3 regions of the Pseudoalteromonas sp. P1-7a genome follow, and region 3 is predicted to be linked to each of the others. Evidence: predicted binding sites of a transcription regulator. Region 3 holds the regulator's gene; each other region holds the start of a gene.
The links. The regulator sigma-54, encoded in region 3, starts transcription at its own class of promoters, with help from an activator protein. The targets are predictions, from matches to a motif close to GTTGGCACGNNNNTNGNNT.
Positions count from the first base shown of each region.

Region 1 (2,278 bases), on a different contig from region 3:
AACCTAACCTAACTATGTATATACTACAAAGTAGCACAGAGGTAGCACAGGGTAATTTCTGTTAGTAGGTATTTACTTGGAAAGCATTGAAAAATGGTGGCCCCTCCCAGACTCGAACTGGGGACCTAACGATTATGAGTCGTGTGCTCTAACCAACTGAGCTAAGGGGCCAACTTTGTATAACTACGCGGTAGTTAATTTTTGAAGCGTTTAGCCACTGAGCGACTAAAGCGGGTTGCAGTATAAAAAGTTTTTTAAGGCTTGTCACTAGCAAAAACCTTTATTTTAACAATCAGTAAGCCGACTGCTTAAATAGTAATCTTTTTGCGTGCGAATAGGCAGGAAATAGTGGGAAAATAAATGCAGAAGTATGCAAGCCGCTTTTTTACAATTTTAATAATTATAAAAAAGTGGCCGGCTCACATTGAACACACCACACATTATTTTTTAGCGATAATGTAAATAGCGTGAATTAAACCAGGGAAGTAACCCAGTAAAGTTAGTAAAATATTTAGCCAAAAGTGCATACCTAAACCAACTTGTAAAAATACACCCAGTGGCGGTAATAAAATCGACAATATTATACGAATGATATCCATAATGTAGCTCCTTTAAAAATGACAAGCAAAAAGCCCAGCTAAGCTGGGCTTTTTAGTATAGTGCATTATTCAGCAACGATAGTTAGTTCATCTACTACGTCACGAACGTCTTCAGCATTTTTAGCAATTTTTACTGCTAGCTGCTTTTCAGCTTCAGATTCAACTGAACCTTTAAGCTTTACTATACCGTTGTCGGTATCAACGTCGATATCTGTACCGTCAACCTCTGAGTCAAATAAGAAACGTGTTGTAATTACTGTGGTGATTTTAGCGTCAGTTAAGTCGTTATCGTCATCATCCATAGTGTTACGGTCTTTGTCGTCCATATCCATGTTTTTCACAACAGTTAGGTTGTTTTCTACATCAGATACGCCATCTAGGCTAATTACAAGCTCTTCAGCTAGCTCTTTATCAAGGTCGCTGTTTACTTTACCTGTAAGTACTACCTTGCCATTTTTTACATCAGTGTTAATGTCAAAGTTGTTTAGATTAGTGTTCATAAGAAGCACTGTTTCTGCCTTACCATCAATCCAAGCATCTTTACTTTCATTTTCCCACGTGCCCGCTTGAGCACCCATAGCTGTAGTACCTAAAACTAAAGCCGCAATCATAGATTTGTTAAATGTTTTCATAATCTTTCTCCTTTTGATTAAAGACACTTTTATATATGCGAGCTTTAGGCCAACTTTATTTATTAATTAAATTCATGCACTTAGACGTTTCATGAGCTATAAATAGAAATACAGCTGAGTAAACATTTACAGGCTATTAGGTAAAACTTTCTTAAGTGGTAAAAATAACGATTATATTGCTGTTTTGGTTAATTTATCGTTAATATAGTAAAACAACGGAACTCGAATAAAGAATAAGTGATTGATATACAATAACTTTAATATTGGTATATGGCTTGCTAATAAAACGATAATGCAAATATAAAAGGATTAATCCCATGTCTGTAAAAATTGAAGACCGCCCAATAGAGCAAGTTCGTGAGCAAGTGATAGATCAACTTATTTATAATTACAGCCATGGTGAGATATCTGCTGAAGCCTTCGAAAGGCGCCTAGACAGCGCTATGGATACAACCGACAACACGGCTCTACTTGGCTTAGTTGAGGATTTAACTCTACATGCCGATACACAGTATACTGCTCAAAAACAAACTCAGTTCGCGCCTAACTACAGTACACAACAAGGCGAAAATGAAAGCCTAACGTTAAAAAGCATTTTGGGCTCAAGCGAACGTAGCGGCCAATGGGTTGTGCCTAAAGATATTTATATCCAAAATTATATGGGGTCAATTGTGCTCGACTTTACCGATGCCATATTCACTCACCAACACGTCACTATTCACGTCAGCTGTTATTTTGGAAGTGAAGAAATATACGTACCAGAGCACGTTAATGTGGTTTCAAAAATGTTTTGTATAATGGGCAGCTTTGAAAATAAAACGGTCTCGCTGAATAAGCGCCAAGGCCCCACAATTCAGATTGAAGGAAGGACTGTATTAGGCTCTGTAGAGGTTAAAGTAAAGCGTACTATAAAAGAAAAGTTTATAAGCTTTGCTAATGACTTAAAAGCGCAGCTTGGCGTGAACAATAAATAGTGCACATAAAGTGTAGGGGATAGAAAAGCCCTATTGAGCGCTTTTCTGTCCTCTTTTTAATACTCTTTTTATA
Region 1 covers NZ_LKDU01000011.1:61,239-63,516, forward strand. The annotation lists tRNA gene AN389_RS09165 (tRNA-Ile) at 95-171, opposite strand; gene AN389_RS20165 (YqaE/Pmp3 family membrane protein) at 441-599, opposite strand; gene AN389_RS09170 (BON domain-containing protein) at 665-1,231, opposite strand; gene AN389_RS09175 (LiaF domain-containing protein) at 1,549-2,205, shown strand; gene AN389_RS09180 (VOC family protein) at 2,274-2,278, opposite strand, start outside.
Region 1: AN389_RS09170 (BON domain-containing protein) is a predicted target of sigma-54. The motif match lies at 1,267-1,285, and genes of this name have one in related genera.

Region 2 (2,278 bases), on a different contig from region 3:
CTCTGTAAATTTAGCCGACGTACCACTTTGCTCATTAACACGGCGCATTAGCTCTTTAAGTAATAAAGGTATGTCGTCAGCACGCTCATTAAGTGACGGGTTTTCAATAGGAAACACGTTTAAACGGTAATATAAATCTTCCCTAAAGCTGCCCTTTTCAATCATTTCCTCAAGGTTGCGGTGGGTAGCGGCAATAACACGTACATCTGCTTGAATCGCTTTTGTGCCACCTACACGCTCGTAGCTACGCTCTTGTAATACGCGAAGTAGCTTAACTTGCATTTGCAGTGGCATGTCGCCAATTTCATCTAAAAACAGCGTACCGCCTTGCGCTAATTCAAACCGCCCTTTACGTGCAGAAATAGCGCCGGTAAACGCCCCTTTTTCATGGCCGAATAACTCACTTTCAAGAAGCTCTCCTGGAATGGCACCACAGTTTACTGGTACAAATGGCCCCGTATTGCGTTTAGATAATAAATGTACATTACGCGCAACCACCTCTTTACCCGTACCCGACTCGCCTAAAATAAGCACGTTTGCATCGGTTTTAGCCACTTGCTCTATCAAAAAGCGTACGTTTTTAACCGCGTCAGTTTCCCCTACTAAACCATCAAATGTTTTATGTGGCTTATGATGCTTGTGACTTCCAGGAAGCATACGTTGGTACTGTTGGCAGTCGTGTAATAACTGTGTGGTTACTTCGTGATTAAACGGCTCACAAATTAGTCCCACTACATTAGCAATGCTTAATAATGGCTTGAGTGTTTCACCAATGAGTAAAAAAGGCAGGGTTGGGTAGCGTTTAATTAAGCCTTCATGATCTAAGCTTTGTAATGCGCCTAAAATAACAATGCATTCTTGCTGTTGATACTTACTACATACTTCTTCAAAGTCATTTTCATCAAGCAACTGCACAGCTTCCCCAATAAAGGTAAGTGATGCATGTAATCCTATTGCACGGTTATTATTATTATCTAAAATCAAGATCATAGTTAGCGAGCCATAATTTCACTAATTCATTTTATTAGCTAAATTGTAAGCGAGATCTGTATGGATGCAAGTAATAGCGGCGGTTTTTTGACATAAACGCCAAAAAATAGACATCGCTATAAAACAATAATACTTAATAATTAAAACTTAAGTATTGTTTTGTTGTTTAATACTTAAAGCTAATGCCATGTCTTGTTTTTTCTTAGTGTATGAATCTACGTAGGTCAAAAATATAAACTATAATTAACTTAAGTTGAAAGCAACAATGCCGATAACTAAATAAATGCAATATGCTTGGCATTAATATTGCTTTTGTTACGTACAGACGATTTTACATATTTATTTAGGATTTTCCATGGCTCATGTTTCATTAAAAAAATATTCTCAAGTGCGCGCCAGCAACATCGCAGAAATGGCGCCCTATGAGCAAATTAACCTTATTTTTAGTAACATAATTGGCCGCTTGGCCGCTACTAAAGGGTTTATTGAGCGCAAAGAAATAGAAAAAAAAGGCGAAAACATCTCTGCCTGTATTTTACTCTTAGGTGCATTACAAGACGCGCTTAATTTAGAAGTGGAACAAGATCCGAGTATTTCAAATAATTTATTAGCACTTTATGACTACTGCCAAAGACGCCTTGTGCAAGCAAATGTTGACAATGATATTGAGATTATTTCTGAAGTAGCTGGCATTATTAAAGAAATTAAAGAAGGGTGGGATAGCATTCCTGTCGATCAGCGTAATCCTGCGGTATAAGCTAATGGCTTTAGAGGAAACAAGCAAAGCTGAGCATATTAATCAATTGCTCAGCAAAATCGAATTATTAGTGCAAAGCAATAACGCTGATGAAGCTCCCCCTATTATGGATACTTTAAATAGTGAGCTTAAGCGCTGGTGCGAAAGCGATAACCCGCCTACCGCCGAGCAACTTGTGGCTGTGCAAACCAATATCAACAACATTAGCAAGCAGGCAAATGCTGTAAAAAATGAATCATCTAAAGCCATAATTAAGCAAAAAAAAACAGGTAAAGCAATCTCGGCTTATAAATCGGTATAGCTACTTCTAGCAGTTTTAAAACTTACTAGGCATCTTAAAGGCAATATTTAGACATAAAAAAACCGTTTTTAAACGGTTTTTTTATGTTCATAATTGATATGGAAAATTAAGAATTATTACTCACCACACCAGGCATATTTTCAAGCTGCGCTTGCACGTAACTACTTGTCGAGTTTAAGCTCGCTACCAATAAATCCATGGCGTTGTATTGAGCGTATAGCCTGTCAGAT
Region 2 covers NZ_LKDU01000014.1:26,374-28,651, reverse strand. The annotation lists gene AN389_RS10565 (sigma-54-dependent Fis family transcriptional regulator) at 1-990, opposite strand, end outside; gene fliS (flagellar export chaperone FliS) at 1,346-1,747, shown strand; gene AN389_RS10555 (hypothetical protein) at 1,752-2,048, shown strand; gene fliD (flagellar filament capping protein FliD) at 2,155-2,278, opposite strand, start outside.
Region 2: fliS (flagellar export chaperone FliS) is a predicted target of sigma-54. The motif match lies at 1,284-1,302, and genes of this name have one in related genera.

Region 3 (2,278 bases):
GCATACTAATGTACTTAATTTCATAATATTAGTGTCTAGCAAGCTTCTCTTTATGTTTTATGACTTGACGATCGAGCTTGTCAATCAACGAGTCTATAGCAGCATACATATCTTGGTGCTCTGTTGAGGCAAATAAATCTGCGCCGCTTACATGAATAGTCGCTTCTGCTTTTTGGTTGAGTTTTTCTACATCGAGAATGACATGCACATTGCTAATATGATCTGAGTGCCTTTCTAGCTTTGCAAATTTATTATTTACATAGTCTCTAAGTGAATCAGTTACTTCTACGTGACGACCAGTTAGGTTTAGTTGCATAAGCATTTCCTCTTTGTTTTTTACGTCTTATATCAAACTCTTTCTCTGATTTGACGGTGGAATAGCTAGCGATTCACGGTATTTTGCTATTGTGCGTCTAGCTACTTTAATTCCTTGCTCTGCCAATATATCCGCAATTTTACTATCACTCAATGGTTTGGCTGAGTTTTCCGCGGCAATTAGCTTTTTAATTAAGGCACGTATTGCGGTTGACGAACATTCGCCGCCGTTTTCAGTGCTTACGTGGCTTGAGAAAAAATATTTAAGCTCAAAAATACCACGTGGCGTATGCATATATTTTTGCGTAGTAACACGCGAAATTGTTGATTCGTGCATTTCTACCATTTCAGCAACATCGTTTAAAACCATTGGTTTCATGGCTTCGGGGCCATGTTCAAAAAACGCTTGTTGCTGTTTTACAATACAGTTTGTTACTTTTAGCAGCGTGTCGTTTCTGCTTTCAAGACTTTTTATAAACCATTTAGCTTCTTGCAGATGAGAGCGAATAAACTGGCTATCTCCACTAGATTTTACGGTACGTGACATGGCCGCATACTGACTATTTACGCGTATTTTTGGCATGCTATCTGGGTTTAGCTCTACCACCCAACGGCCCTTAATTTTTTTAACTGATACATCCGGTATGACATACTCAGACTCTTCCCTTACTATTGTATCTGCAGGTTTTGGGTTGAGGGTATGTATAAGAGTCATGACCTCTTTAAGCTCGTCTTCTTTAAGCTTAGTCTTTTTCATTAATGTACGATAGTCGCGTGCCGCTAATAGATCAATGTGATCGGTTAAGATCATTTTAGTTTGTTCTATAAAAGGGGTGTCTTTATCAAACTGATTAAGCTGAATACACAAGCACTCCTGTAAGCTTCGCGCGGCTATACCTACAGGGTCGAATAATTGAATACGTTTTAAAACGGCTTCTATTTCATCCAGTTCAACCTCAACGTCGTCATCGTTTTCTTGGTTAAAGCTTTCTAAAATTTCTTCACAACTTAGCGTTAAAATACCCGAGTCATCTACAGCTTCTACAATGGCTATAGCAATAGCTTCATCAGTGGGGCTAAAAGGAGTAAGCTGAAGTTGCCACATTAAGTACTCATGTAGCGTTTCAGTAGAGGCGCCCTGATAAATAGACTCATCTTCTGGCATTGGGCCTGAAGATGCCGCAGGGGCTGCACTCATGTACTCATCCCAAGTTACATCCATCGCCATATCATCGCTAACGGTGTCTTTATTTAAAGCTTCACCACTGTCTTGCTCGTATTCACTGGTTGTATCATCAGCCGATGCGCTTACGGTTACATCATCCGTATCTGCTTTTTGTTCATTTTTTCCAGCCGACTCTTCCGTGTAATCTTGCTCTTCTACTTCTAATAGCGGGTTGCTATCCAGTGCTTCTTGTATTTCTTGCTGGAGATCCAATGTACTGAGCTGCAGCAAGCGAATCGCTTGTTGCAATTGTGGAGTCATTGTAAGTTGCTGGCCCATGCGCAGCTGTAATGATTGCCTCATGTATCTCTAACAATCCTTTTATGTTGTTATAATTAATATTAGCAGATGCTTGTAGGTGTGGCTTAAATGTTACAGCCTAAATTGCTCGCCTAAATAAACATCGCGTACAGTTTTGTCATTTAATACGTGTTCTGGGGTGCCAGATGCAATTAGCTCCCCATGAGAAACAATGTAGGCTTTTTCACAAACATCAAGGGTTTCTCTTACATTGTGATCGGTAATTAATACGCCAATGCCACGATTTTTAAGATGTTCTATTATTTTCTTTATATCTAACACTGAAATCGGATCAACACCAGCAAAAGGCTCATCCAACAAAATAAATTTAGGGTTCGCTGCGAGTGCTCTGGCTATCTCTACACGGCGGCGTTCACCACCAGAAAGCGCCATACCTTGGCTATCACGTATATGTTGAATGCTAAATTCATCAAGTAA
Region 3 covers NZ_LKDU01000005.1:87,637-89,914, reverse strand. The annotation lists gene AN389_RS05715 (PTS sugar transporter subunit IIA) at 1-24, opposite strand, end outside; gene hpf (ribosome hibernation promoting factor) at 29-316, opposite strand; gene AN389_RS05705 (RNA polymerase factor sigma-54) at 344-1,843, opposite strand; gene lptB (LPS export ABC transporter ATP-binding protein) at 1,913-2,278, opposite strand, start outside.